One region of the Cronobacter turicensis genome, then DNA from elsewhere that is predicted to be linked to it. Evidence: predicted binding sites of a transcription regulator. Region 1 holds the regulator's gene; each other region holds the start of a gene.

Region 1 (10,238 bases):
CACGTCGCCCACCTGGAACCGGTGCGCAAACGCCACGCCGTAATCGGAAACGATCGCCGCGCGGCCAAACGCCGTAGAGGTCAGGCGATCGGTGATGGTGTCTGAGCCGTTGATCGCCGCGTTAATAATCTGACCGCCAGCATAGAGATCGTCGTTCTGAATCCGGCGCAGGTAGTCGATGTCACTTTGATCCACGCGGGTGCTGATGCGGGCATGCGCATAGGCTTTCGCCACAAACGCCACCGCGAGCACATCGCTCGGGATACTCACCGCGATGCCGCCCGCCGCGCGTGCGCTTGCCGTTTTACCGCGCAGGTATTCCAGCTCGTCGCCAAGCTCGCCCGCCGCGCCCTGGAACTGGCGCAGCGTGCCGAACGGATCGGCGGCGATATCGCCAGGCGTCAGGCTGTTCACGACATCCCGGTAATAATCGACGCGATCGCTGATATGGTCGATCTCATCTTCAAGATTATCTTCATCAGAAATTTGCGCCTGTAAGGCCGGGAGAATAACGGTAACGTCATCTTCCGGTTGAGAGCGCGCCAGTAGCGCCGGGTTAATCAGCACGCCGCTGCCGTAATCGGCTGACGCCACGCCGGTGCCACCCATTGCATCGTTACGGGCCTGCGCCCAGGTATTTGCCGCACTCGCCTGATTGGCTATCACCAGAGAAAGGGCGACGGCTGCCACTGAAGGTTTGATTATATTTTTCACTGTTTACCTGCTTATTAGCAACATGAAGGACATCCTCTGTCGGTTCATGACAGAGACGATTTCTGTTGTGAAGAACGCACTACGCCAGAGGTTGAGGCTTTAACTCAACGGCAATGCCGGGCTCGTTTCGCGATCGCCCTCATTATTTATAGATTAGGGTTCTTAATTCGTGTAGGTAAGCCGTCGTGCGGGCCAAAAAATTGTGGCGGGTGGTCTATCCAGCGATCCGGGCGGGTGGCCGCATAGGGGCCATTAAGCGGGTAGTAAATTCGGTTTTCCGGTTTATTCGCCTCGCCCACGACCAGTAGCCGCACTTCGCTGTCGGTATTATTGATAAAGGTGTGGCAAAGGCCGGTGCCCGCCGGGAAGCCAACGCTGTCGCCCGGCTTTAAAGGCCACAACTCGCCATTGAGCCAGACCTCCGGAAACCCTTCGAGCACATAAACAAACTCTTCTTCACTGCTTTCCGCGTGGGGGTAAGAGGTACGACGCCCTGGCGGCAGGCGCTCATGGTGAATGCCAAGCCGCGTAAGCCCGGTGCGTTTCGCCAGCGGCGCGCCGATAGACATTAATTCATTGCTGTCGGGGTAGCCCGCGTCGTCGTTTCCTTCCACATCCTGCCAGTGACAAATACATTCAGGCCGCGTTTGCATATAAACCTCCAGAGAACACTCCTTAAAAGGTATAACACAGCCGGGATGTCGGTGTTTTGGCAGGTTCATGATAAAGTGATGACTCAGACCCAACTCATAGAGGATGCCGATGGATACGACGATTACGCAGGAAGTTCTGGCGCAAGCTGAAAAGCTCTGCCAGCAACGTAATGTGCGCCTGACTCCGCAGCGCCTCGAAGTGCTGCGCCTGATGACCATCCAGCCGGGCGCCATCAGCGCTTACGATCTACTCGATTTATTGCGTGAAACCGAGCCGCAGGCAAAGCCGCCGACCGTGTACCGCGCGCTCGATTTTCTCCTGGAGCAGGGGTTTGTGCATAAGGTGGAATCCACCAACAGCTATGTGCTTTGTCATCTGTTTGATACCCCGGCGCATACTTCGGCGATGTTTATCTGCGACAGATGTGGCGTGGTAAAAGAAGAGGCAGCAGAAGGCGTGGAAGATATTATGCATGCGCTGGCGGCCAGAATGGGCTTTGCGTTGCGCCATAATGTGATTGAAGCGCATGGGCTATGTGCGGTGTGTGCGGAAGTTGAGGCGTGTCGCCATCAGGGGCAGTGTGGTCATGACCACAGTATTACCGTGAAAAAGAAAGGGCGTTAAATCAGGGTGGGTGGTACATCCTTGTACCGTTGGGCAGGGCAGCCTCAGAGGGAAAATACCGTTTGAGGTGGTGGCCCGATTACCAGCGGTAATCGTGGCGGCTTTCCCAGTCAGTCACTTCCTTGTCGGCTTCATCTTTTGCGTAACCGTAACGTTCCTGGATTTTACCCACCAGCTGGTCACGTTTCCCTTCGATGATGGTCATATCATCGTCGGTTAATTTACCCCATTGCTCTTTCACTTTACCTTTGAACTGTTTCCAGTTACCGCCAGCTTCATCTCTGTTCATAGACGTCTCCTTAACATTCGGTAGTGAATCAGTCTCACAGGTTTTCCTGTGGGGGTTCAGCGCGGGTCATGTCATCATTTGCTGAACGTACTACTCAGTTTAGACGTCAATTTTATCCCTGGTGGGATATTCAGAATCTTTAACCACAACGAAGCGCTGAAGCCGACGATTTTACTCTTATCCGCAGCGATGTAATTTCAGCGATCTTGCCTAATGCAGCAAGCGACCGCGACGCCATAAATAACCGAGCGACAGTCCGCGCAGCGCCAGAAAAACGGTAAGCGCAAGCCAGAGTCCATGGTTGCCAAGCCGCGGCAGCGTCAGGAGCGTCAGGCCAAAGCCGAGCGCCGCGACGGCCATACTGTTGCGCATCTCCGCCCCGCGCGTCGCGCCGATAAACATCCCATCCAGCAGATAACACCAGACGCCGACCACCGGCAAAATCACCTGCCAGAAGAGATAGGGCTGCGCCAGCGCCTGCAATGACGGTAGTGAGGTTAACAGCGACACAATATACTGACCCGCCACGGCATAAAGCAGCGCGAATGCCAGCGCGACCATGCCTGCCTGGCGGCACGCCGCGCGCCAGACGCTGTGCAACTGCGATTTATCCCGCGCGCCGAATGCCTGCCCGGCATGGGCTTCCACTGCATAGGCGAAGCCGTCGAGCGCATAAGCCGTGAAGGTTAACAGCGTCATCAGAATGGCGTTAACGGCGACAATATCGCTGCCAAGCCGGGCGCCAAATACGGTGACCGAGGCAAAGCAGATCTGCAACAGCAGCGAGCGAAGCATGATGTCGCGGTTAAGCTTCAGCAGCCTGCCGATGCCGCCGCGCCACGCGGTTTTCAGCATCGACAAGGTAATGCCGCGCAGACGCAGCACGCGGGCCGCCATCATCAGCCCGATGCCGAGCGTCACGTATTCCGCTATCACCGTTGCCAGCGCCGCGCCCTGGACGTTAAGGCCAAGCCCCATGACGAACCAGAGATCAAGCGCAATGTTCAGCAGATTCCCGACCACCAGCAGGATAACCGGCGCGCGGGCGTACTGAACGCCCAGCAGCCAGCCCAGCAACACCAGGTTGGCAAGCGACGCGGGCGCGCTGAGCCAGCGGATCTCCAGAAACCGTCTGGCCTGCGCCAGTACGGCGTCGCTGCCGCCAGTAATATGCAGCGCCAGCTGAATCAGCGGCTCGCGCAGCGCGATAATCAGCCCCCCGGCAATAAGCGCCAGCGCCATGGGCTGCACCAGCGCGCGGGCCAGCGCTGCCGGATCGCGCGCGCCAAATGCCTGGGCGGTTAACCCGGTGGTGCTCATACGTAAAAAGAGCAGCATCATAAACAGGAAGCTGGTGGCCGTCGCGCCAACGGCGACGCCGCCCAGATAGACGGGGCTATCGAGATGACCAATCACGGCGGTATCCACCAGGCCCAGCAGCGGCACGGTGATGTTGGAGAAAATCATTGGCAGCGCGAGGCGCCAGAGAGCTTTATCGGTAGGAGTGAGAAAAGGCATATGGCGTTCCGATGCCGTTACGCGAAGAAGGAAAAGTATAAAGCGCATGAGTCGCGCAGAGGAGCCATTACCGTAACCGGGGCGGGCCAGTTACGGTAATGCGGCGTCAGGAAGCCGGGAAAGGCCTCAGAGCCATTCGCCGTTACGGATCACGCCGACCGCCAGACCTTCGATAGAGAAGTTATGCTCGCGCAGATCGACAACGATAGGTTTGAACTCGTTGTTCTCTGGCAGAAGTTCAACGATATTCCCCTGTTTTTTGAGGCGTTTTACCGTCACTTCATCATCGATACGCGCGACAACTACCTGGCCGTTGCGCACATCCTGCGTTTTATGAACCGCTAACAGGTCGCCGTCCATAATCCCGATATCTTTCATCGACATCCCGCTAACACGCAGCAGGAAATCGGCGTTCGGCTTAAAGAGGCCTGGATCAACCTGATAGTGGCCTTCAATATGCTGCTGAGCCAGCAGCGGCTCGCCCGCGGCGACGCGCCCCACCAGCGGCAGGCCCGTTTCTTCTTCCTGCAGCAGACGAATACCGCGCGACGCGCCGGACACTATTTCAAGCACCCCTTTGCGCGCCAGCGCCTTAAGGTGTTCTTCCGCCGCGTTTGGCGAACGGAAACCCAGACGCTGCGCGATTTCCGCACGTGTAGGCGGCATGCCGGTCTGGCTGATGTGATCCCGAATGAGATCAAACACCTCTTGTTGCCTGGTAGTTAATGCTTTCATTCCGCCCCCTGGGTGCATATACAGTTATGCTGTGAGTATATACAGCTAAAGGTGATTTTAAAACCATAACCGGTTAAAAAAGCGCTTCTTTCGCGATTTCTGGAAAACTTATCGCAAATGCTGCCAGAGCAGCGTGACCCACACGACCAGCGCGAGGATAATCGACAGCAGGACCGCGGCGGAGCCCATATCCTTGGCGCGCCCCGAAAGTTCATGAAATTCAGGGCCGATGCGATCGACCACCGCTTCGATAGCGCTGTTGAGGATTTCAACGATCATCACCAGCGTCACGGAGCCAATCAGCAGTACGCGGGTGATCGGGTCGACATCCAGCCAGCAGGCGATAAGAATGGCCGCTATCACGGCAACTCCCTCCTGGCGAAATGCAGCCTCATTTTTCCAGGCGGCGCGTAATCCCTTCCAGGAATAGCCGGCAGCGTTAATAATTCGGGTTAACCCCGTGGTGTTATTGGCCATGACAAGAAACCTTTTTTAAATTCAGGCGTCAATGCTAATGCGCTTCGATAAAGAAGCACCACAGAAATTCTATGGAGTTTCTGATATTCTTGCGCCGCAATTGCATTATTAACCAGAGGCTTTACATCGTTTATGTCCGGTTGGCCACGAATTTACTACAAATTACTTAATTTACCATTAAGCGTGCTGGTAAAAAGCAAGTCCATCCCGGCGGCGCCCTGCCCCGAACTTGGGCTCGATACGTCACGCCCCATCATGTATGTGTTGCCGTATAACTCGAAGGCGGATCTCCTGACGCTGCGGGCCCAGTGCCTGGAGCACGATCTACCGGATCCGCTGGAACCGCTGGTTATCGACGGCACCGAACTGCCGCGCTATGTGTTTATCCATGGCGGCCCCCGCGTGTTTACTTACTACACGCCGAAGGAAGAGTCGATCAAGCTGTTCCACAATTATCTCGATCTGCACCGCAGCAACCCGGACCTCGACGTCCAGATGGTGCCGGTGTCGGTCATGTTCGGCCGCTCGCCGGGGCGCGAAAAAGGCGAGGAAAACCCGCCGCTGCGTATGCTGAACGGCGTTCAGAAATTCTTCGCCGTCTCCTGGCTTGGCCGCGACAGCTTTGTGCGTTTCTCGCCGCCGGTGTCGCTGCGCCGCATGGCGACTGAGCACGGTACGGACAAGCGTATCGCCCAGAAACTGGCCCGCGTGGCGCGCATGCATTTCGCCCGCCAGCGCCTCGCCGCCGTCGGCCCGCGCCTGCCTGCGCGCCAGGATCTCTTCAACAAGCTGCTCTCGTCAAAAGCTATCGCCCGCGCCGTTGAAGACGAAGCGCGCACCAAAAAAATCTCGCACGAGAAAGCCCAGCAGAACGCCGTCGCGTTAATGGAAGAGATCGCCGCAAACTTCTCTTACGAGGCGATTCGCCTTACCGACCGCGTGCTTGGGTTTACCTGGAACCGTCTCTACCAGGGCATTAATGTTCATAACGCCGAGCGGGTGCGCCAACTGGCCCATGACGGCCACGAGATTGTCTATGTGCCCTGCCATCGCAGTCACATGGACTATCTGCTGCTCTCTTACGTGCTCTATCACCAGGGGCTGGTGCCGCCGCATATCGCCGCAGGCATTAACCTGAACTTCTGGCCAGCCGGGCCGATTTTCCGCCGTCTGGGCGCGTTCTTTATCCGCCGCACCTTTAAGGGCAACAAGCTTTACTCCACCGTATTTCGCGAATATCTCGGCGAACTGTTCAGCCGCGGCTACTCGGTCGAGTATTTCGTGGAAGGCGGGCGCTCACGCACCGGTCGTCTGCTCGATCCGAAAACCGGCACGCTGTCGATGACCATCCAGGCCATGCTTCGCGGCGGTACGCGTCCGATTACGCTGGTGCCGATTTACATTGGCTATGAGCATGTGATGGAAGTGGGCACTTACGCCAAAGAGCTGCGCGGCGCTACCAAAGAGAAAGAGAGCCTGCTGCAAATGCTGCGCGGCTTAAGCAAGCTGCGTAACCTGGGTCAGGGCTATGTGAACTTCGGCGAACCGCTGCCGCTGATGACCTTCCTGAACCAGCACGTGCCGGAGTGGCGCGATTCCATCGACCCGATCGAAGCCGTCCGCCCGGCGTGGCTGACCCCGACGGTGAATGAGATTGCCTCACAACTGATGGTGCGCATCAACAATGCGGGCGCGGCTAACGCCATGAACCTGTGTTGTACCGCGCTGCTGGCGTCGCGTCAGCGTTCGTTAACGCGCGAGCAGTTAACCGAACAGCTGGATTGCTACCTGAGCCTGCTGCGTAACGTGCCGTACGCCTCAGATGCCACGGTACCGGACGCTACGGCGACGCAGCTTATCGAACACGCGTTGCAGATGAACAAGTTCGATGTCGAGAAGGATACGATCGGCGATATCATCGTGTTGCCGCGCGAGCAGGCAGTGCTGATGACCTATTACCGTAATAACATCATGCATATGCTGGTGTTGCCTTCGCTTATCGCCGCTATCGTGACGCAACATCGTCGCATCAGCCGTGAAGCGGTGCAGCAGCAGGTTGAACTGCTGTTCCCGATGCTGAAGACGGAGCTGTTCCTGCGCTGGGAAAAAGAAGAGGTGTCAGCGGTTGTCGACGCGCTGATCAATGAGCTGGCGCAGCAGGGGCTGATCCTTGCCGACGACGCCTGGCTACAGGTGAACCCGGCGCGCTCCCGTACGCTGCAACTGCTGGCCGCAGGCGTGCGCGAAACGCTGCAACGCTACGCGATCACCTTCTGGCTGCTGAGCGCTAATCCGTCCATCAACCGCGGAACGCTTGAGAAAGAGAGCCGCACCGTGGCGCAGCGTCTTTCCGTGCTGCACGGCATTAACGCGCCGGAGTTCTTCGATAAAGCGGTGTTCTCAACGCTGGTGCTGACCCTGCGTGATGAAGGTTATATCAGCGATACCGGCGATGCCGAACCGGCGGAAACCATGAAGGTTTACCAGATGCTGGCGGAGCTGATGACGTCCGATGTGAGGCTGACCATCGAGAGCGCGGCGGCACAAGCGAGCGCGTGATTAAGCGTAATCGGTGACAGTGAAAAGGCGGGGAAACCTGCCTTTTTTATTGGTGTACAGCGTGGCGACAGGAATGGATGGTAGTCGTTGATGCTGGCGGGTGCGCTTTGCTTACCCGCCGTCACAGCGCTACCGCTAATAAAAAAGCGGGTTTCCCCGCTTCTCTTTCAGAATTTCAAATAACTCAGCGCCAGGCCGATAAACACCAACAGCCCTACATAGTTATTATTCAAAAAGGCGCGGAAACAGGCGTCGCGATCGCGCCCGGCAATGATTTTCTGCTGCCAGATAAACAGCGCGCCTGCGCCTGCAAGGCTTGCATAATAAAACGCGCCCAGCCCGTTCAGCCAGCCCACCACGCCCAGCAGCGCCAGCACGGCAATCTGCAACAGCCCGATAATCAGCTTATCGTGGCGTCCGAAAAGAATAGCCGTCGACTTCACGCCGATTTTCACGTCATCGTCGCGATCGACCATCGCGTATTCGGTGTCGTAGGCCACCGCCCAGCAGATATTCGCGAAAAACATCAGCCAGCAGCTTAACGGCAGCGACTCGCTCACCGCGCAAAACGCCATCGGAATCGACCAGCCAAACGCCGCGCCCAGCACGACCTGCGGCAGATGGGTATAGCGCTTCATGAAGGGGTACATCCAGGCCAGCGCCAGCGCCGCGACCGAGAGCAAAATGGTTTTCACATTCAGCGTCAGCACCAGCAAAAACGACAGCAGCACCAGGATGACGAACAGATTGCGCGCCTCTTTTTCGGTCACATCGCCGCTCGGCAGAGGCCGGTGCGCCGTGCGCTTCACGTGCCCGTCAAATTTACGGTCGGCATAATCATTCACCACGCAGCCTGCGGCGCGCATCAGCCAGACGCCCGCCACAAACACCGCCAGGATCCACAGCGGCGGCACGCCGGGCGACGCCACCCACAGCGCCCACAGCGTCGGCCAGAGCAGCAGTAACGCGCCGATCGGCTTATCGGTGCGCATCAGGCGGTGATAGGCGAGCAGCTTATTCTGCGTCAGGCTCCACTCCATTATTTTTCCTCTCTGTACAAGGGTGATGCGGGTAAAAACAGTTCGGTCAGCAGCAGCGGCTTGCCGGACAGCCTCAACAGGGAGCGACGCCCCCAGAGCGCCTCGCTGCGGCCCGGCTGGATAAAGTCACGCGTAAGGGTGGATGAGGTAAACAGATAACGACCCAGCGGCGTGGTGCCAAGCTGCTGCAACGCCAGTTCTGGCCCACACAGTGTAGACTCCGGCACCAGCGTGCGCCCGACCAGCCACGGTACGCCGTCACCGCACAGCAGGATTTCGCGCAGCCAGTAGCGCGGCTCATGAGGTAAAAACGCCCCCTCGTCTTCCAGCCTTTCAGGGCCGACAAAGCCTTCAAACAGCATCTCGACCGTCACGCGATCGCAAAAACTCTCGAAACGGCGGGTCATGGAATCTTCCAGCATCAGCCAGTCGAGCAGCGCGCTATCCAGCGTGCTGATATCGTCAAAAAAGGACAACGCGCGCAGTTGTCTCAGCGCGGGATGGGACATGCGTGACTCTCCGGGGCCAAAAGTGGACGTATTGTAACGCAGAACCGGCAAAACGGGGGCGGGGAAACAAGGGGTACGAACAAAAGCGCAACATGGGTGCAACAGAACGGCATGCTGCGCCAGGAAAAAAGGTGCGCGCAAGCGCACCAGGTGTTGCAAACATCAGCAGCGTGGGGAGACGGTCACCCCTTGCCTTTTACGCTGCTGATAAAAGTCTGACGAGCCGTGGTGGAGCCGAGACGCTCAGCTTCATCCAGCAGTTTCAGCGCTTTATCGACATCGCCTTTAGCGACAGCGTCCTTAATGGCGCGATTGAAATAGGCTTCGGTGTCGTTAAGTACCGGTTCGCGCTTCGCGGCGGGCGCTGGCGCGGCAGCTGGTGCGGCAGGCGCCGGAGCGGAATAGGCGGTTGCAGGTGCTGCGGTGTTGCCGACCGTCACAGACGACGGGCCGGAGGAGCCAAACAGCGGGCCGACCAGAACGCTGGATGCGGAGTTAGTGCTTACTTTCACTTTAAGCTTGCCGTCAGGCGTGTGACGGGCCACCGGATCGGCGATATCCGGCACGGCGTTACCCACCCCTTTGGCGTAAGCCTTCGCCGGGTTGGTCATGGTCGTCGTCTTCTGCAGATCCTGCGGCGTGGTAAAGACCAGCAGGTACAGTTTCTGCTGTCCCAGCGCTGGCGTCAGCTTGATGACGCCTTCGAGGCGGTCTTCAGACACCACGCCCGGCTCCTGATAGGTAAAATAGCTGCTCGGGAAGTAGGCGGCAGGCGTTAAGTTTTGATCCAGCACCAGCACGTTCGGGGCATAAATGCCGGTCTGCTTGTTCGCAAGGCTGGTAAGCGTAATGGTCAGTTCGCCGATATTCGCCGGCACGCTATAGGCGGCGACTTTACCGGTAATGCCCGGTACGTTGAGGGTCTGCCCCACGGCGGCGAGATCGGTCGTCTGAGTCTGCGACTGCGCGACAGGCGTCCAGGTCAGGCGCTGTAACTCACCCGCCGGAACAGACGGCGCGGCGGAGGTGTTCTGCGGCACGATATTCACATCAGCGAAGCTGACGGCGGGCAGGCCTGCAAGCAGCCCTGCGCTTAAGCATAATGCGACGAGACGTTTT
Region 2 (10,238 bases), 1.9 Mb from region 1:
TCTGCTACAAACCGCGCGCCATCTCATCTACAGCACTGCGATGCCTGCGGCTCAGGCCTGCGCGCTGGACGCCGCCTTAACGGTTGTCCGCGAGGGCGACGACTTACGCGCGCGGCTTGCGCGCAACATCACACGGTTTCGCGCGGGCGCGTCGCAGCTACCGCTGACGCTTGCCGATTCGCAGACCGCCATTCAGCCGCTGATCGTCGGTGAAAACAGCGCCGCGCTGACGCTTGCGGAAAAGCTGCGCGAGCGCGGCTGCTGGGCGACGGCCATTCGCCCGCCGACCGTCCCTGCGGGCACCGCGCGGCTGCGTCTGACGCTCAGCGCCGCCCACCAGGATGACGACATCGACGCGCTGCTGGAGGCGTTATATGACGGTTGCCGTTGATAAACGCGCCGTGGCCGCGGCGTTTGGCCGCGCGGCCCACAGCTATGACGATTTCGCGGCGCTTCAGCGCCAGAGCGCGCAACGGCTTGCGGAACACTGCGGGGCGCAGGGCGTCACGACGGTACTGGACGCCGGCTGCGGCACCGGCGCGGGCGGCCTCGACTGGCGCGCGCGTGGCTGCGACGTGACGGCGTTCGATTTAAGCCCCGCGATGCTGGCGCGCGCCCGTGAGCGACACGCGGCGCATCGCTACGTACAGGGCGATATCGAGGCGCTGCCGTTTGCCGAAGGCAGTTTTGATCTTGTGTGGAGCAATCTGGCGGTGCAGTGGTGCCAGAGCCTGTCAGGGGCGCTGGCCGGGATGCTGCGCGTCGCGCGCCCCGGCGGACGCGTGGCGTTCAGCACGCTGGCCCACGGCTCGCTTGGCGAGCTGCATCAGGCGTGGGCGGCCGTGGACGATCGTCCGCACGCTAACCATTTCGCCAGCCCTGAGGCGGTTTTAGCTGCGGCCCCGGCGGCGCGCATGACGCTGCGCCAGCATCCCGTGACGCTGCTGTTCGGCGATGCGCTCAGCGCCATGCAGTCGCTGAAGGGCATTGGCGCGACGCATCTGCACGCCGGGCGCGACAGCCGCACGCTCACCCGCCGTGAGCTTCGCATGCTCGAAGACGCCTGGCCGCGTCAGGACGGGCGTTTCCCGCTGACTTACCAACTGATTTCTGGAGTGATTGAACGTGACTGAACGCTGGTTTATTACCGGAACCGACACCGAAGTGGGTAAAACTATCGCGAGCTGCGCGCTGCTGGAGGCCGCGAAAGCCGCAGGCTTTAGCACCGCGGGCTACAAGCCGGTCGCCTCCGGCAGCGATATCACGCCTGAAGGGCTTCGCAACAGCGACGCGCTGGCGCTCCAGCGCCACAGCAGCGTGGCGCTGCGCTACGAACAGGTGAACCCGCTGACGTTTGAAGAGCCCACCTCGCCGCATATCGCAAGCCGGGAAGAGGGGCTGCCGATTGATTTCACCGTGATGTCCGCTGGCCTGCGCGCGCTTGAGCCGCTGGCCGACTGGGTGCTGGTGGAAGGCGCGGGCGGCTGGTTTACGCCGCTCTCTGACGAGGCGACGTTCGCCGACTGGGCGCAGCAGGAGCGCCTGCCGGTGATTTTAGTGGTCGGCGTTAAGCTTGGCTGCATCAACCATGCGCTGCTGACCGCGCAGGCGGTCCAGGCCGCGGGCCTGCGTCTCGCAGGCTGGGTGGCGAATGACGTGCAGCCGCCTGGCCGCCGCCATCAGGACTATCTCGCCACGCTTAAGCGTTTGCTGCCCGCCCCGATGCTTGGCGAAATTCCATGGCTGGGTGCCGAGCCGGATGTGACGCCTGCCGCGCAATGGATCGATCTCAGCACACTGGCGCGCTAAGGCGTTATCCAGTGCGTCAGACGCGCGTCGGTTAACTGCGCGGCGCTCCCCCGGGCCACGGCGCGCCCGCGGTGCAGCAGGCAGAAACGATCCGCCACCCGGCGGATAAACGACAAATGTTGCTCCACCAGCAACAGGCTCATTCCCCACTCGCGGTTAAGCCGCGTGAGCAGATCCGCAAGCTTTGGAATAAACGTCTGGCCGAGGCCGCGCGTCGGCTCATCCAGAATCAGCAACCGCGGGCGCGTCACCAGCGCCTGCGCCAGTATCAGCTGGAGCGCCAGCTCCGGCGACAGGCCTGAGGCCTGCGCGTGACGGCGCGTCCAGAGCGTCGGGAACAGATCAAACACCGGCTCCGGGCTGGTCGCGCGCTCAGGCTGCGCCCGCAGCGCGATATGCAGATTCTCCTCCACCGTTAACTGTGAAAAATAGCGACGCGCCTGCGGCACGTAGCGGATGCCGAGCGCCGCGCGGGCATCCGCGCCGACGCGCATCAGCTCCTGCGGCGCTTGTCCGGCCTCGCGCCAGAGCATGCTGCCGCTCTTTACCGGCAGATACCCCGCCACACAGTTCAGCAGCGTGGTTTTCCCCATACCAGGCGCGCCGATAACGCAGGTGCACTCGCCGGGCAGGAGATCGAGACTGACGTCCCACAGGGTGTGCTGCGTGCCGTAAAAGTGGTTAACCGCGTGCAGACTTAACATGGCGCTTCTCCTTCAGACAGGTAATCGGAAAACAGCATTGGCGCAGGCGTTCTTACGGCTGCCTGCGCAGTGACTTCCCCGGCCTGCCCGCGCATCCTGCTGTCGCTTCCCGCCAACGACGGGAAGAGGGTGTAGTTCCGGTAACCGGTTATTGCAATTCTCTTGCCAGCCAGTGAAAAGCCCTCCTGTCGCGCCGGAAATTGAGACTAAACCTGAACGCGCGGCGAACGGGTAGTGCGTTATCCTGGAAAAAGCCGGGCGGCGTGCACTTTTTGAGTGCTGAGAGCGGCGTGGTGTTGGTGCAGCGTTGCGCAAAAGCAAAGCAAAAAAAGGTGAAAAGGATCACGCAAGGCGCGGCGTGGAAAGCAAGCGAAATTTGTCGAAACCCGCCGGGAAAATTTTTTTCTGAGCCAGACGCGGGCGGCCAGGGCTCATCGGCGACGCGGCGCGCTTTCAGGGCTGGAGGCAGTTATCCACTATTCCTGTGGATAACCTTGTGTATTAGAGTTAGAAAACGCGCCGTAAGCGAGAGCCGATGCGGCTTGCACCCGATCTGGCGCGAAAGCCGTCTTTTCAGGAAAATCATTTAAAATTAAAAGGTTAATGAAAAGCAAGCGTTGAAGAAAAAGTGTCATCTGCTGCAACAAAACTATCACAGCCTCGCTTGACAAATGTTAAAGGATAAAAAGTTTTGGGGATAACCGGCCTCATATAGTGTTTTATCCGGCGCAGGGGCAAATTTACTTCATACCAGGTGGTAAAAATGCGGTGTGAGCAAAATCCGCTAACCTGCTACTGATTTTATATCCAGTATTTATCGCTGGCAAAAATCGCTGTGGCGAGTAAAATTAACGCTCTGTCCCGCGCAAATCTTCATCAGGTGTTTCTTCATGAGCAAACCGTTCAAACTCAATTCCGCTTTCAAACCTTCCGGCGACCAGCCAGAGGCTATCCGCCGCATCAAGGAAGGGCTGGAGGACGGGCTGGCGCACCAGACGCTGCTGGGTGTGACGGGCTCGGGGAAAACGTTCACCATGGCGAACGTCATCGCCGATTTGCAGCGCCCGACCATGGTGCTGGCGCCTAACAAAACGCTGGCGGCGCAGCTCTACGGCGAGATGAAAGAGTTTTTCCCGGACAACGCCGTGGAATATTTCGTCTCGTACTATGACTACTACCAGCCGGAAGCCTATGTGCCGAGCTCCGACACCTTTATCGAAAAGGACGCGTCGGTGAACGAGCATATCGAACAGATGCGTCTGTCGGCCACTAAAGCGCTGCTGGAGCGGCGCGACGTGGTGGTCGTGGCATCCGTTTCCGCCATCTACGGCCTTGGCGACCCGGATCTCTACCTGAAGATGATGCTGCATCTCACCAAAGGGATGATCATCGACCAGCGCGCTATTTTGCGCCGCCTGACGGAGCTGCAATATACCCGCAACGACCAGGCGTTCCAGCGCGGCACCTTCCGCGTGCGCGGCGAGGTGATTGATATTTTCCCGGCGGAATCGGACGAGCTGGCGCTGCGCGTCGAGCTGTTCGACGAAGAGGTGGAGCGGCTGTCGCTGTTCGACCCGCTGACCGGCACCGTGGATTCCATCATTCAGCGTTTTACCGTCTACCCGAAAACGCACTACGTGACTCCGCGCGAGCGCATTGTGCAGGCGATGGAAGATATCAAAGTGGAGCTGGCCGAGCGCCGTAAGGTGCTGCTTGAGAATAACAAACTGCTCGAAGAGCAGCGTCTGACCCAGCGTACCCAGTTCGATCTGGAAATGATGAACGAGCTGGGGTACTGCTCCGGCATTGAAAACTACTCGCGCTATCTCTCCGGTCGCGGCCCGGGCGAAGCGCCGCCGACGCTGTTTGACTATCTGCCGGCGGACGGCCTGCTGGTTATCGATGAATCGCACGTCACCATTCCGCAGATTGGCGGAATGTTCCGTGGCGACCGCGCGCGTAAAGAGACGCTGGTGGAGTACGGCTTCCGTCTGCCGTCGGCGCTTGATAACCGCCCGCTGAAGTTTGAAGAGTTCGAGGCGCTGGCCCCGCAGACGGTTTATGTGTCGGCAACGCCCGGCAACTATGAGCTGGAAAAATCGGGCAGCGAGATTATCGACCAGGTGGTGCGCCCGACCGGTCTGCTCGATCCGATTATCGAAGTGCGCCCGGTAGGGACGCAGGTGGACGACCTGCTGTCGGAAATCCGCAAACGCGTCGCCATCAACGAGCGCGTGCTGGTGACGACGCTGACCAAGCGCATGGCGGAAGATTTAACCGAATATCTCGAAGAACACGGCGAGAAAGTGCGCTATCTGCACTCCGATATCGACACCGTGGAGCGTATGGAGATTATCCGCGACCTGCGTCTTGGCGAGTTTGACGTGCTGGTGGGCATCAACCTGTTGCGAGAAGGGCTGGATATGCCGGAGGTGTCGCTGGTGGCGATCCTCGACGCCGACAAAGAGGGCTTCCTGCGCTCCGAGCGTTCGCTTATCCAGACCATTGGCCGCGCGGCGCGTAACGTGAACGGCAAAGCGATTCTCTACGGCGATAAAATTACGCCGTCGATGGCGAGAGCGATTAACGAAACCGAACGCCGTCGTGAGAAGCAGCAGGCGTACAACGAAGAACACGGCATTGTGCCGCAGGGTCTCAACAAGAAAGTGGTCGATATCCTGGCGCTTGGCGAGAATATCGCGAAAACCAAGGCGAAAGGCCGCGGCAAAGGGCGCACGGTGGCGGATGCCGAAGCCGCTGAACTGGCGCTGACGCCGAAAGCGTTGCAGCAGAAAATTCATCAGCTTGAAGCGCAGATGGTGCAGCATGCGCAGAATCTGGAGTTTGAAGAGGCCGCGCAGATCCGCGATAAGCTTCATCAGTTGCGCGAGCTGTTTATCGCCGCGTCGTAAGCGCTTCTTGCTGCGAATGGATGGTTTGCGATGCGGTGGGTGTGTGATTGTCTGTGGTGTGGTGTGGTGTGGTGTGGTGTGGTGTGGTGGGTGCGCTTCGCTTACCCACCCTACCTGGAATCAATGCCGGCTTCGTCGTTCCGTAGGGCGGGTAAGCGAAGCGCACCCGCCATAACCACGACCCGAACAGATTATCCCAGCGCCTGAATCGCTTTTTCCAGCGCCACGCGCAGCAGGTGGCGGTCGTGGCGGTAAGGGATATCGCTGGCTTCCAGCGGCTCCTGAATCACAATCCTGTCCTGCGCGCCGCTCACGTCCACCTTCGGGCCGACCACCACGGCATCCACCACGCGTTTCCCGACATACGTCTCCATCAGCGCCAGCTTCTCTTCGAGCCTGAGCGAAGCGGCGGCCGGGCTTAACTCGCGGCCTAAATTGCCGATATACACCATTGGCGCGGGCGTGCGGCGCAGCGCTTTGGCGAGATCGTCAAGCAGCAGCAGCGGTATCAGGCTGGTGTAAAAACTGCCAGGGCCAATAATAATCAAATCGGCTTCGGCAATCGCCCCAACGGCCTCGCGCGTCGCCTGCACATTTGGGTAGAGCATCAGCTCCTTGGGCGGGTGGCTCAGCAAATCGATATTCACTTCGCCGTACACTTCGTGGTCTTCGCGATCGATTGCCATCAGATCGACCGGTTGCTCAGACATCGGGATCAGGAACGCGTCCACTTTAAGCAGGTTGCGGATAAGATTGATCGCCTCAAGAGGCCGCACGCTCAGATGATCCAGCGCCTTTAACATGAGATTTCCGAGGTTATGCCCCGAAAGTTCCCCATTACCTCCAAAACGGTACTCAAACATCGCCGACGCGACGCTCGGTTCGGTAATTAACTGGTTGAGACAGTTGCGCATATCGCCCCAGGCGATCCCGCCTTCCGAGCGGCGGATGCGGCCCGTCGAGCCGCCGTTATCCGTCGTCGTGACAATGCCTGTGAGGCGCGAGCCCAGAGAAGAGAGCGAGGACATAACGCGTCCTAAACCGTGACCGCCGCCGAGCGCCACCACCCGGTCGAGATCCGCAAACGTGCGATTGCGCATACCTAATCCTTATTATTCAAAACTCGCCTACGTTAGCTGAAAAGCGCGAGAAAAACGATCCGCTGGCGCTGAAAATGACACACATCAAAGTGAAACCGTGGTTTTTACGTATTCTGGTGCACGTTACGCAAATAATGCCGTTATGTATCAATTTATATAGCGAAATCGCGCGTGGCGAAACCCGCGATAACACGCTACTATCGCCGCTGGCAGGTTTAAAAACCTGAAAAAGACACTCAAGCCTTTGCGCCTACGTTTTTAAGAAATATGGCGCTCTGGCCGTGGCGAAACGCCACCAGGGTGCAGGAAGAAATGACTGCATCTCCCGATTTGGAAAGGTGTACATGATTTCTCAACTTACCGATGCGTTTGCGCGTAAGTTCTATTACTTACGCCTGTCAGTGACTGACGTTTGCAACTTTCGTTGCACCTATTGCCTGCCGGATGGCTACAAGCCCGCAGGCGTCACCAACAAAGGCTTCCTCTCGCTCGACGAAATCCGTCGCGTGACGCGCGCGTTCGCGAATCTCGGCACTGAAAAAGTGCGTCTGACCGGCGGCGAACCGTCGCTGCGCCGCGATTTTTGCGACATCATCGCTGCTGTGCGTGAAAACCCCTCCATTCGCCAGATTGCGGTGACGACCAACGGCTATCGCCTGGCGCGCGACGTCGCGCAGTGGCGCGAGGCCGGGCTAACCGCGGTGAATGTCAGCGTCGACAGCCTTGATGCCCGTCAGTTTCATGCCATCACCGGCCAGGATAAATTCCGTCAGGTAATGGCCGGTATTGATGCCGCCTTCGACGCAGGGTTTGAAAAGGTGAAGGTTAACACCGTGCTGATGCGCGACGTCAACCACCACCAGCTCGACACCTTCCTCAACTGGATCAAATCCCGCCCCATCCAGCTACGCTTTATTGAGCTGATGGAAACCGGCGAGGGGAGCGATCTCTTCCGCAAGCACCATATTTCTGGCGCGACGATCCGCGACGAACTGCTTAAGCGCGGCTGGATCCATCAGCTACGCAGCCGCGCCGACGGCCCGGCGCAGGTCTTCTGCCACCCGGACTATCAGGGCGAGATCGGCCTTATCATGCCGTATGAGAAAGATTTCTGCGCCAGCTGCAACCGCCTGCGCGTGTCGTCGGTCGGCAAGTTGCACCTGTGCCTGTTCGGTGACGGCGGCGTGGAGCTGCGCGATCTGCTGGCCGAAGAGGGGCAGCAGGCGGCGTTGATGGCGCGCATTGAAACGGCGTTGCTCGGCAAAAAGCAGACCCACTTCCTGCATCAGGGCGACACCGGCATCACCCAGAATCTGTCCTATATCGGCGGCTGACGCCGCGTACAAGGAGTCACTATGAGTCAGGTTAGCGCAGAGTTTGTGCCGGCGCGCGTCGCCATTCTTACGGTTTCCAGCCGCCGCGGCGAAGAGGACGACACCTCCGGCCATTTTTTGCAGGAGGCCGCTCACGAGGCGGGCCATCAGGTGGTGGATAAAGCCATCGTCAAAGAGAACCGGTATGCCATTCGCGCTGAAGTCTCCCGCTGGATTGCCAGCGACGATGTTCAGGTCGTGCTGATTAACGGCGGCACGGGCTTTACCGCAGGCGATCAGGTGCCGGAGGCGCTGCAGCCGCTGTTCGATCGCGAGATCGCGGGTTTCGGCGAAATGTTTCGTATGCTCTCGTTTGAAGAAATTGGCACCGCGATGATGCAGTCGCGCGCGGTGGCGGGCATCGCCAACGATACCCTGATTTTTGCCATGCCGGGCTCGACGCGCGCCTGTCGCACCGCCTGGGAAAATATCATCGCGCCGCAGCTCGATGCCCGTACGCGCCCCTGTAATTTTCACCCTCATCTGAAGAAGTAAGTTATGTCGCAACTAACCCACATCAACGCTGCGGGCGAAGCCCATATGGTGGATGTCTCCGGCAAAGCGGAAACGGTGCGTGAAGCGCGCGCCGAAGCGTTTGTTGAAATGCGCCCGGAGACGCTGTCGATGATCGTCAATGGCAGCCATCACAAAGGCGACGTGTTCGCCACGGCGCGCATCGCCGGTATTCAGGCCGCCAAACGCACCTGGGAGCTGATCCCGCTCTGTCATCCGCTGCTGCTGAGCAACGTCGAAGTACAGCTTTTCGCCGACGAAGCGCACAGCCGCGTGCGTATTGAATCGCTCTGCCGTCTGACTGGCAAAACCGGCGTCGAGATGGAAGCGCTCACTGCGGCGTCAGTGGCGGCGCTCACGATTTACGACATGTGCAAAGCGGTGCAGAAAGATATGGTGATTGGCCCGGTGCGGCTGCTGGCGAAAAGCGGCGGCAAATCGGGCGATTTTCAGGTAGATGCTCATGATTAACGTGCTTTTCTTCGCGCAGGTGCGCGAGCTTACCGGCGTGGACGCCGAGCGCGTGGCGGCGGAATTCGCGACCGTTGAGGCGCTGCGCGAACATCTCGCGGCGCGCGGCGGGCGTTTCGCGCTGGCGCTGGAGCCTGGCAAGCTGCTGGCGGCGGTCAACCAGACGCTGGTGCCGTTTGACCATCCGCTCGCCGATGGCGATGAAGTGGCCTTTTTCCCGCCAGTGACCGGAGGCTGAGATGAACGACACCCGCATCCGCGTCGGCTATGAGAATTTCAGCGTCGGCGAGGAATACCAGTGGCTGGCGCAGTGCGATGAAGACGGCGCGGTCGTGACCTTTACCGGCAAAGTGCGCAACCACAATCTCGGCGACAGCGTAAGCGCGCTGACGCTTGAGCATTACCCAGGCATGACCGAGAAAGCGCTGGCGGAGATCGTCACCGAGGCGCGTGAGCGCTGGCCGTTGCAACGCGTGTCGGTTATCCACCGCGTCGGCGAACTGTGGCCGGGCGATGAAATTGTTTTTGTCGGCGTGACCGGCGCGCACCGCAGCCAGGCGTTTGAAGCGGCGCAGTTTATTATGGATTACCTTAAAACGCGCGCGCCGTTCTGGAAGCGTGAAGCTACGCCGGAAGGCGACCGCTGGGTAGAGGCGCGCGACAGCGATCAGGCGGCAGCGAAGCGCTGGTAATGACATCACAGGAAATTTGTTCCAGGATTAACAGCGGGGAGGCGCGTTACGCGCGTCTCGACACAAGATTAACTGAATGAATGAGGCAGCGTCATGGATCGATTCCCACGCTCAAGTGAAAGTATTGTGCAGCCGCGCGCCGGGCTGCAAACGTTTATGGCTCAGGTTTATGGCTGGATGACCTGCGGTCTGTTGCTGACCGCCTTTGTCGCCTGGTATTCGGCCAACAACGAAAACCTGATGATGTATATCTTCTCCAGCCGGTTTGTGTTCTTTGGGCTTATCATCGCCCAGCTTGCCCTGGTGTTTGTTCTCTCCGGCCTGGTGCATAAACTCAGCCCGGCGGTCGCCACCGCGCTGTTTATGCTCTATTCGGCGCTCACGGGGCTTACGCTCTCGTCTATATTTCTGGTCTATACCTACGCGTCCATCGCCAGCACGTTTGTGGTGACGGCGGGGATGTTCGGCGTGATGAGCCTTTATGGCTATACGACCAAACGCGATCTCAGCGGCTGGGGCAATATCCTGTTTATGGCGCTGATTGGGCTGATTATCGCCTCGCTCGTGAACTTCTGGCTGAAGAGTCCGGCGCTGATGTGGGCGGTAACCTATATCGGCGTTATCGTGTTTGTAGGGCTGACGGCCTATGACACCCAGAAGCTGA
Region 3 (10,238 bases), 2.1 Mb from region 1:
CGCTGATAAGCGCGCACAGCTCTGCCATCGACGCGCTGTCGCCGTCCACTTCGCTGTAGGACTGCTCGAACGTCAGTGAGGCGGAGAAGGGCATCTGCTGCTCCAGATCCAGCTCCGCCATCAGAAAGGCCTGCATGATCATCATGCCCTTGGCGTGAATATTCCCGCCAAGTTCCGCTTTGCGCTCGATATCGGTAAATTCGCCATCGCCGATATGCACTACGCAACTGATACGCGACGGCTCGCCGAACGCGCGCGGATGCCCCGGAAATTCAACCACCGAGAGTGCGTTAATCTGACCGATGCGTTCGCCTTCGGTTTCGACCAGCAGTTGTCCAAGCAGAATTTCATCCTGCATACGCTCTGCAAGATATCCCTCACGCCAGGCGCGGCGCGCCAGCATGTCGGAAAATTGCGCCGCGCTGAACGTCGCCTCGTCGCAGAAGGCGGCGACTTCCGTTAACTGACGCGCCATCCAGAGCGGATCGATAGGCAGCGTTTCCTGGTCGCCGGTGTAGCGCACGGCTTCGCGGATGAGCAGCGGCCAGGCGTCGCTTGCCGGCGCGGGCAACTGCTGCTCCGCTGCCTGCGCGCAGACCCAGTTACACCAGAGCGCGATATCTTCTTCGTCACTGATTTGCAGATCGTCTTCATATTCGCTGTAGATGGCCTGCTGCGCGAGAACGGGCTCCATCTCCTGGAAATCCGCCAGCGATTCGCGATCGCCTACCAGCACGACGCGAAGATTAAGAGGCAGGGGAGGGACAGACACCGGCAGCGGGCGCGTCTCGTCGGGCGCAACCCAGTCGAAGCGTTTAGTGATGACCATCTGCTTCAGGCGCAGCCACAGAAGCGGTTGCAGCAGCAGCGTTTTCAACGACACGACCAGAATGCCGCCGTTCGCTTTATGCACGAGACCGGGCTCAAGTGAAATCTGGCCAGCAAACTGTCTGACGCAACCGAACAGCTCGCCGGCTTCAGCCCAGGTGGCGACAACCACGTCGCGAAGCACTGCGAAATCACCCGGCGTTCCCGTGGGCGGCGTCAGGGTGATATTTTGGTTTTCAATAAGATAGTGACCGCCGACCAGCTCTGGCTGGGGCGGCAGCAGCGCTTTCGCGGTGCTGGCGATAAGCTCCAGCAAAGGCTTTTCTTCGTCAGCCTTTACCAGCATGAAATCATTTAAAGGACGCGGCGCGCACAGCTGGCTCAGTCCGTCGTGAAGGCGAGGCTGAAGCGCCTCAAAATCAAGCGCGGCCGCAAAACCGGCATCCATTTCAACGAACCGGGACTGGAAGGTCTCCGTATCGGGTACAAGCGCTTGTGATGTAAGTCTGTTAATGGTCAATGTCGAGGTTTTTTAGTCAGATGTAAAAGGCGAGATTATAGCGTAATGGGCGGGGCAACACACCGGAAATGCCAATATTGCCCTGCAGAATCTCCCCATGCGTCACAGACGATTATTTCCCCTCAGCGAAACGAAAAAAAACTGTTATCCTGAAATGAGTTACACGGTCATCCTGAGATCGCAATGAAATACCAACAACTCGAAAACCTCGAAAGCGGCTGGAAGTGGAAATATCTGGTGAAGAAGCATCGTGAAGGCGAGCTGATTACCCGTTATGTCGAAGCCAGCGCGGCGAAAGAGGCGGTGGATCTCTTGCTGGGTATGGAAAACGAACCGGTAAGAGTGCTGGGCTGGATTGAGCAGCATATGAACCCGGCGCTGCAAAACCGCCTGAAGCAGACGATTCGCGCCCGTCGTAAGCGGCATTTTAATGCTGAGCATCAGCATACCCGTAAAAAGTCCATCGACCTGGAGTTTATTGTCTGGCAGCGGCTCGCGGGCCTCGCGCAGCGTCGCGGCGTCACGCTTTCAGAAACGATTGTTCAGCTGATAGAAGACGCCGAGCGCAAAGAGAAATATGAAAACCACATGTCGACGTTGAAGCAGGATTTACAGGCACTGCTGGGGAAGAAAGAGTAACCCGGGCGGAAGGTTTGAAAGGTGTAATGCAGTTATTCGTTTTGCTGCTCGTTGTGAATGCTCTGCTGGCTGAACCGCACGGTCAGGCCAAAGGTAACAAAGATTGCACGCGCTTCTTATTAAACCCATCGCTGCCATAACGCTTCCAGAAAACAAAAAACCCCGCCGTGGCGGGGTTTTTCTTAACGTTTAACTTAAGCCTGCGGCTGAGTTACAACGTCTTTAACGCCTTTAACTTCGATCTCTACGCGACGATCCGGACCCAGGCACTCGATCAGAGCTGCACGAGGTTTCACGTTGTCACAGGTGTTGCCAGTGACCGGATTGGATTCGCCCATACCACGTGCGGAGATCTTGTTGGACGGGATGCCTTTGGAGATCAGGTAGTCAACAACAGACTGAGCACGTTTCTCGGACAGACCCTGGTTGTAAGAGTCAGAACCGATACGGTCGGTGAAGCCCAGAACCACGACGGAACCGTCTTTCGGATCCAGGTTGCTCAGCTGAGAGTACATCTGATCCAGCGCCTGCTGACCTTCCGGTTTCAGGGTCGCTTTGTTGAAGTTGAACAGAACGTCAGACTTCAGAGTGAAGTGCTTGGTCTGTACTTCCGGAGCCGGAGCCGGAGCCGGAGCTACAACCGGAGCTGCATCTTCCTGCTGACCGAAACGGTAGGAAACACCTACGCTCAGCATGCCGTTGTCCGGACGAGCGCCAACAGTCTGCGCGTCACCGATGTTGTTAACCCACTGGTATTCCAGACGGGTAGCGATGTCGCGGGTCATTGCCCACTCAACGCCGCCAGCGAATACCGGAGAAACGCCAGTGTCGTGGTCGTCGCCGCCGATGTTAGAAGAGGAGTCAGCACGCCATACCATGCCGCCCAGACGGGTGTAAACGTCCAGATCGTCGGTTACCGGGTAACCCAGTTTAGCGGTCAGCTGTACGCCCTGTGCTTTGAAAGCGCCGTTTACAGTGTCGCCTTTATACGGCATGCGGCCGAGCCAGTCGTAGCCCATTTCGAAACCAACGTACGGGTTAACCTGGTAACCACCGAACGCGCCTGCGCCCAGCTGGCTTTCGTGAGTCGGACCGTCGTTAGGGATAAAGCCGGTATCATGGAACTGGGACCAACCCAGTTTGCCACCTGCATACCAGGTGTTATCTTTCGGTGCGGCCTGCGCTACGGTAGCGAAGCCAGCCAGTGCCACTGCAATCGCGATAGCTGTCTTTTTCATTTTTTGCGCCTCGTTATCATCCAAAAAGGCCATGCGCTTTTCCTGAGGAAAAGTTCACGGTTAAATCCTTCACCGGGGTATAGCTCAATGGTTACTCTACCGATATTGTCGGTTTATTGATGAGCACCCTGGCGAGGTAAAGTCTACAACGTAGTTGAAAACTTACAAGTGTGAAGTCCGTCAGGCATATGAAAAAAAACAACTTGCGAAAGCAAAATTTAACATTTTTGCGTCAATTTTAAACACTCGTAAAGTGCAGAACCGGACATTAGCGCCCGTCTGGCCGTTCATTCGCCTCTATCGCTTCTGCTAAAGAGACACGCACAAATTTTTGCCAGGATTTATCCTAAAAAGGATTAATGCACCATTCTTGAGTGAATTCTTAAGCCAGAACGTGGTCGGTCACCGGGAAGCGAGGGCTGAACGGGGCGCATTAAGAAACCCATCGCGTTGCCTTTCTCCGCCGCTTCCGTCAGACGACGATGCTCATCGTCCGTTAAATCATCATGCAGCCAGGCGATCACCACGCTGTAGTTACCGGTCTCCAGCGCACGGATCATGGAATCCAGCGTCACCTGCGGGTTCATTTGACTGACCTGCATCACTTTCGTCAGTGGCAGGCCCGCGGATTCGACCCACTCGCGGCTCAGACGCTGTTGCGGGGTAAGCCACAGCTGCCAGCGGGACTGCAATCCGAGCTGCTGCAGGAGCGGCAGCAACACCATTTGCGTCATCCTCGGCTGGTCTTCGTTGTACATCACTTCACTGATCAGGCCTCTTGTTTCAGCCTGAGCCAAAGCATCAGCCGTTTCTTTTGCCAGACGACGTGAGCCATGCGCGCGATTTTGATGAGAAAAGTACATAAAGGTCCAGCCTCGCTAGTTACTGTATGCATATACAGTAATGCTGGCGCGACCAAAGATCAATCGAAATTTCGGAAAGCATCTCGCAAATTTCGCATCTCGATCGGCGGAAAACGAAATTCGGATTGCTCATGGGGCGCAACTTTCATATGTTCCTGTTAAGGGAAAAGCTAATGGAATTTTTTATCCGTTACTTGTTGATATAAAAGGAATAATCATGGATAAATCCTCGTCTGACACTCTTGTTCGGGTGCAGAATACTCTTTCATCTTTGGGAAATGTCACCCATCGTTCACTGTTTGGCGGCTACAGCCTCGCCATTAATGACGCCGTGTTCGCTATGCTCGTCGAAGGGCGGTTTTACCTGCGCGCCAGCAACCAGAGTCGCGACTATCAGCTCGCCCATAACCCGCCGATGCTGGTCTGTACCCGGCGCGGGCGTCACATCAGCCTCAATTATTATCTGGTGGATGAAGCGTTATGGAATTCGCCGCCCTTGCTGCGTGAACACGCCCGAACGGCGCTGGCCTGCGCGCAGGCGGAGAAAACCGAGCGCGCCCGCGAGCGGCGGGTTAAAGATATGCCCAATCTTAATGTTCAGCTTGAGGTGTCGTTGTGGGAAGCCGGGATCCGCGATGTGGAGACGCTCTGCGCATACGGTGCGAAAGAGTGCTGGCTGAAGCTGCGAAAAGCACGGAAAAACCTCAGCCTGCAAGTGCTCTATGCGCTACAGGGCGCCATTATCGGCACCCATGAAGCGGCATTACCCGTACACATCCGCGAAGAGCTGCTGGAGTGGTTTATGCAGCTCTCTGTACAGAATCACTCCTGAGCGAGCTGACGCTGGAGACGGCTGATTTCCGGTAAAAGGGAAATCAACAGACCGATTTGCTGAAGCACCAGCGGCTCTTTGCTCTCCTGGCGCGGCTCAATCTGTTCGATGCGCTGCGCCAGCTCCGTCAATGATTTCTCCACGCGCGCTTCATCTGCGGGCTGATGATGCAGCGCGTCGTCGACATAACAGACGGCGTCGTCGAGCAGAGAAAGGATCTCCTGACGCGTCAGTTTTTCACGGTGCGCGCCAAGCGCCGAAATATAGCTGGTCAGCGTATGGTTCAGGCACAGAAACCGGAAGGCGATATCGCGCATCTGCGCGCTCACCCGCGGCTCGCTGGACATATTGGATACCACTGACGCCAGCTCCGCATCGCTGTTATGCGCATCGCGACGGGCGATACGATACGCCAGACGGTTATCGCGGCCCTGGTGATACTGCTCAAGGATCGCATCGAGATAACGGCAGTTGGCGTTCAGCGCGCGCTCCAGCACCACGGGCAACCGGCGGAACTGCCAGTCAGGCCAGATAAAGCTCACCGCGCACCAGGCGATAGCGCAGCCGATTATCGTATCCACCACGCGCGGCAGCGCCACCTCGAACCCTTCGCCCAGCAGGTTAAAGCACAGCAATACCAGCAGCGTGATAAACAGCGTGGCGTGCGCATATTGCACGGTCCGGAAGACAAAGAAGAGCACGCCGGTGATAACGATCAGCACCAGTTGCCCCTCAAGCGAAGGCACGAAGTAGAGCACCGGAATACCGACCGCGACGCCCGCCAGCGTGCCGATAATGCGCAGCGTCAGACGATGGCGCGTGGCGTTATAGTTCGGCTGGCACACAAACAGGCTGGTCAGCAATATCCAGTAGCCGTGATTCATCCCGGTGAACTGGATAAAGGCGTAGCCTACGCACAGCACCACGGACATGCGCACTGCATGGCGAAAGAGCGCGGACTGCGGCGTCAGGTTGCGGGTCAGGCGAAACCAGACATCGCTGAAGCCGTTCAGACCGTCATCCGACAGGCTGTGTTCGCTCTCGCTGGCGACGGGCTGCGTAAACGGCTGTTCTGATTCAATGGTGGCGAGCTGGGCGTCGATCGCTTTCAGGTTTGCGACCAGAAAGCGCACAGCTTTGATTTCCGATGCAGAACCGCCCGCCGCAGCGGTGCGATCGAGCGCCGCGTCGAGATGCGTAAAAGCGCGCTCGAAACGCGGATCGTGCTGGTAGGGCGCACGCAGCAGGACAGAGCGCGCCAGTTGCTGACACGCCTGCGATTGCATCGAAAGCAGCCGCTGGAAGCGAAACATCACGTCACTGTAGCGGAAGGTATCGCGCAGCGTCTGGTACTGGATATGGGACGAGCTGGCGCGTTCGTGAATATCCTGCGCGACGAAATAATAGTGCAGGGTACGCCGCGTGCTGCGCTGACCGCGATCCCCGCGCAGACGGGTCAGCAATGAAGCTTTGGTCTGATTCAGCGTCGCGACCAGTTGGCTGTTCGCCATCGCCAGCTCCATCATCGGCACCTGGCTTTCATCTTCAATATCCGGGTCGAAAAAGCGTGATTTGATTTCCAGATAATGCGCCAGCTGTTCATAGCAGCGGGCGAGGTTTTCCTGGAGCGGGCGCACAGGAAAGAGCAGATGGCCCGTAAGCGTCAGAAGGTTGTACCAGACTGCGCCTGCGAGCAGCAGTAGCGGTTGCTGATACCAGTGCTCATACAATGAAACCCCGAGCATGGTGTAAATCGCGATCAGCAGCGCGCCGAAGGCGATCGTGGCGTAGCGCTGGCCGAGACCGCCCAGCAAAATAAAACCGATGGTCGAGACCGTCAGCCCGATAGCAAACAGCCATGGCCACGGAAAGAGGAGCTCCACCGAGGCGGAGGCGATAAAAAAGCTGACCAGCGTTATGAGCAGATTGCGCAGGCGGCCCGTCAGGCGGTCGTCGAGATCGGTGAGCGCCGCAGCCACAACGCCAAGCGTCAGCGGGATAGTCAGCTTCGCCTCGCCAAGCCACCAGGGCAGCGCCGCCGTCCCGCATAGCGCGATAAAAATGCGCACGTTGGTCAGCCACGCGCTGTTCCAGGCGTGGCGGTGAAGCAAAGGGTTGAGCATCATGAGCGCATCCGGAATTACTGGAAACGGCGGCGCGCGTTAGCTTCGCGGGCGGCCCTGGCCGTTTCGACGGAGACAACGCGACGGCCCACCGGCCACAGCGCAATCGCGGCGATTTTAAAATTCGCGATGCCGACCGGAATGCCGATAATGGTCAGACACTGCGCAATACCTGCGGCGATGTGCAGCAGGCACAGCCACCAGCCGAAAAACACCAGCCAGAAAATATTCAGCAGCGTGCCGCCCGTGTTCAGCAGCGCGTTTTTCCCTGCCGGATCGAGCTCGTCGACATGCACCGCTTCATTACCGTACGGCAGCAGCGAAAGCTTTGTGATTTCCCAGCAGGAGCGTGTCAGCGGCAGCGTCACCACCAGAAGGATGCTAATAAGCGTCGCCACAAGCCAGGAGAACGTCGTGGCGAAGCCGCCCAGAACGAAATTCAGAATATTTAAAACAGTACGCATAAAACCTCAAAAGCATCGGCAAAGCGCCGGAATGATAACCACAACAATTGTAACGCGTTTTGGGTCTGGAGCGTGATATCGCAGGCGGGTAAACTTAGCGCCATAACACCATTTACTGGCAGCCTCATGGAACTGAAAGCAACCTCTCTGGGTAAACGTCTGGCGCAGCACCCCTATGATCGTGCGGAAATCCTCACCGCCGGGGTGAAAGTCTCCGGCGATAAGCATGAATATCTGATCCCGTTTAATCAGCTGCTGGGCATCGAATGTCGCCGTGGGCTGGTCTGGGGGGAGCTGGAATTTACGCTCCCGGATAACAAAGTGGTGCGCCTGCACGGCACCGAGTGGGCTGAAACCCAGCGCTTTTATCACCATCTGACGACCCTCTGGCAGGCGTGGAGCCTGGAGATGAGCGAGGTGGCGGCAGGCGTGCTTAACGCCTGGCAGGAGAAGCTCCGCAGTAGCGAATCCCAGGAGAAATGGCTTAAGCGTGACGAGAGCGAGGCGCTGTGTCACGCGTTGCGCCGGGCGTTGCAGGCGCTGCCGGTGCCGACATCGCGCCTTGAGGCGTTCGATAACTGCCGCGACGCCTGGCGTGAATGTCAGGCCTGGCTTGCCGACAGCGAGGCGAAGCGTCTGGTGCATAATCAGGCCTTTACCGACGCTATGCTGACGCGCTACGCCGATTTCTTCTCGCATATTGAAAGCTCGCCGCTCAATCCCTCGCAGGCGCGGGCGGTCGTCAACGGCGAACACTCGCTGCTGGTGCTCGCGGGCGCGGGGAGCGGCAAAACCTCGGTGCTGGTGGCGCGCGCAGGCTGGCTTATCGAGCGCGGCGAGGCGACGGCGGAGCAGATCCTGCTGCTGGCCTTCGGGCGTCAGGCCGCCAGAGAGATGGAAGAACGTCTGCTGAAGCGGCTGCATACGGACGCCATTACCGCGCGTACGTTTCATGCGCTGGCGTTGCAGATTATCGGCCAGGGCGGGCGGAAAACGCCGCGCGTCAGCGATCTGGAAAACGATACGACGGCGCGCCATGAACTTTTACTGAACGCCTGGCGGGAACAGTGCCGCGAGAAAAAAGCGCAGGCGAAGGGGTGGCGTCAGTGGCTTAACGACGAGCTGGAATGGGACGTCGATGATGGTGATTTCTGGGAAGACGAGGCGCTGGGCAAACGGCTGGCGAGCCGACTCGATCGCTGGCTTGGGCTAATGCGTATGCATGGCGGCTCGCAGGCCGAGATGATAGCTGCCGCGCCCGAAGAGGTGCGCGAGCTGTTCCAGAAACGCGTTAAGCTGATGGCGCCGCTGCTGAAAGCCTGGAAAGCCGCGCTGAAAGCCGAAGAGGCGGTCGATTTCTCCGGGCTTATCCATCAGGCCATCAATGTGCTGGAAAAAGGCCGGTTCGTCAGCCCGTGGAAGCATATTCTGGTAGACGAATTCCAGGATATCTCACCGCAGCGTGCGGCTCTGCTGGCGGCGCTGCGTCGTCAGAACTCCGCCACCAGCCTGTTTGCGGTGGGCGACGACTGGCAGGCTATCTACCGCTTTAGCGGCGCGCAGCTTTCACTGACGACGGCGTTTGAGGCGCATTTTGGCGAGGGCGATCAATGCGCGCTGGATACCACCTACCGCTTTAACGGGCGTATCGGCGATATCGCGAATCGCTTTATCCAGCAAAACCCGCACCAGCGTGAAAAACCGCTTAACAGCCTGCGCGCGGGCGACAACAAAGCCGTGACGCTGCTCGCGCAGGAACACCTGGAGGCGCTGCTCGACAAAATGAGCGGCTACGTGCGCCCTGACGAGCGCATCCTGGTGCTGGCGCGTTACCATCATCTGCGCCCGGCGGCGCTGGAGATGGCCGCGACGCGCTGGCCGAAACTGCAACTGGAGTTTATGACGATCCACGCCAGCAAAGGGCAGCAGGCGGATTATGTGATTATTCTTGGGCTCAACGAGGGTCGGGAAGGGTTTCCGGCCCCGGCGCGGGAATCCATCATGGAACAGGCGTTGCTGCCGCAGCCGGAGGATTTCCCGGATGCCGAAGAGCGTCGCCTGCTCTATGTGGCGCTGACCCGCGCGCGGCACCGCGTCTGGCTGCTGTATGACAAAGCGGCGCCGTCGGCGTTTGTCGAGGCGCTGACGCGTCTCGGCGTGCCGACGGCCCGTAAGCCCTGATTTATTTCAGGCGATCGGCGAGATAGCGCGGGTAGTCGGGGATTAACACATCCAGCGTGTCGCTAAACGTCGGCGACTGGATAATAAAATCCGCGGTCGAGAGGTTGGTCGCCACCGGGATATTCCAGACGGTGGCAAGACGCAGCAGCGCTTTGACGTCGGGATCGTGCGGCACGGCGTTCAGCGGATCCCAGAAGAAAATCAGCACGTCGATTTTGCCTTCGGCGATCATCGCGCCCACCTGCTGATCGCCGCCCATCGGGCCGCTCAACATAGCGTTGACCTCAAGGCCCGTCGCGCGCTGTACCAGGTTGCCGGTAGTGCCGGTCGCATACAGCGTATGGTTCGCCAGCAGCGCTTTATGGCGCTCTACCCATTTCATCAGCATCGATTTGCAGTGGTCATGCGCCACGAGGGCGATTTTCTTTTGGGCTGGTAGAGTTCGGGTTGTCAGTTCCATATCATTTTCCGGATTAAATAACTGCCTACAGATTACTGGAAGTGATGGCGGCTGCAAGCGAAGCCGGTCAAAACTGCGTGCTCGCATTGC

Evidence for each region. Region 1 encodes LexA, which represses DNA repair genes until DNA is damaged. Its sites were predicted from a motif close to TNCTGTATGTACATACAGNA; they were not measured.
Region 2: a site for LexA is predicted at 3,307-3,326, ahead of uvrB (excinuclease ABC subunit UvrB). Genes of this name have one in related genera too.
Region 3: a site for LexA is predicted at 4,109-4,128, ahead of sulA (SOS-induced cell division inhibitor SulA). Genes of this name have one in related genera too.

What each region holds. Positions count from the first base shown of each region.
Region 1 is NZ_CP165997.1:437,185-447,422, reverse strand. Features, by position in the region: gene AB8W27_RS02160 (conjugal transfer protein TraF) at 1-714, opposite strand, end outside; gene AB8W27_RS02155 (cupin domain-containing protein) at 861-1,367, opposite strand; gene zur (zinc uptake transcriptional repressor Zur) at 1,477-1,992, shown strand; gene AB8W27_RS02145 (CsbD family protein) at 2,072-2,281, opposite strand; gene dinF (MATE family efflux transporter DinF) at 2,492-3,799, opposite strand; gene lexA (transcriptional repressor LexA) at 3,926-4,534, opposite strand; gene AB8W27_RS02130 (diacylglycerol kinase) at 4,643-5,011, opposite strand; gene plsB (glycerol-3-phosphate 1-O-acyltransferase PlsB) at 5,144-7,570, shown strand; gene ubiA (4-hydroxybenzoate octaprenyltransferase) at 7,738-8,610, opposite strand; gene ubiC (chorismate lyase) at 8,610-9,119, opposite strand; gene malM (maltose operon protein MalM) at 9,302-10,238, opposite strand, start outside.
Region 2 is NZ_CP165997.1:2,905,663-2,915,900, reverse strand. Features, by position in the region: gene bioF (8-amino-7-oxononanoate synthase) at 1-391, shown strand, start outside; gene bioC (malonyl-ACP O-methyltransferase BioC) at 375-1,133, shown strand; gene bioD (dethiobiotin synthase) at 1,126-1,809, shown strand; gene AB8W27_RS13870 (ABC transporter ATP-binding protein) at 1,806-2,513, opposite strand; gene uvrB (excinuclease ABC subunit UvrB) at 3,404-5,425, shown strand; gene yvcK (uridine diphosphate-N-acetylglucosamine-binding protein YvcK) at 5,617-6,525, opposite strand; molybdenum cofactor riboswitch at 6,747-6,882, shown strand; gene moaA (GTP 3',8-cyclase MoaA) at 6,870-7,859, shown strand; gene moaB (molybdenum cofactor biosynthesis protein B) at 7,881-8,393, shown strand; gene moaC (cyclic pyranopterin monophosphate synthase MoaC) at 8,397-8,882, shown strand; gene moaD (molybdopterin synthase sulfur carrier subunit) at 8,875-9,120, shown strand; gene moaE (molybdopterin synthase catalytic subunit MoaE) at 9,122-9,574, shown strand; gene AB8W27_RS13830 (Bax inhibitor-1/YccA family protein) at 9,668-10,238, shown strand, end outside.
Region 3 is NZ_CP165997.1:2,698,332-2,708,569, reverse strand. Features, by position in the region: gene AB8W27_RS12995 (Lon protease family protein) at 1-1,348, opposite strand, end outside; gene matP (macrodomain Ter protein MatP) at 1,532-1,987, shown strand; gene ompA (porin OmpA) at 2,182-3,225, opposite strand; gene sulA (SOS-induced cell division inhibitor SulA) at 3,582-4,088, opposite strand; gene AB8W27_RS12975 (TfoX/Sxy family DNA transformation protein) at 4,306-4,920, shown strand; gene yccS (YccS family putative transporter) at 4,911-7,043, opposite strand; gene AB8W27_RS12965 (YccF domain-containing protein) at 7,061-7,507, opposite strand; gene helD (DNA helicase IV) at 7,634-9,688, shown strand; gene mgsA (methylglyoxal synthase) at 9,690-10,148, opposite strand.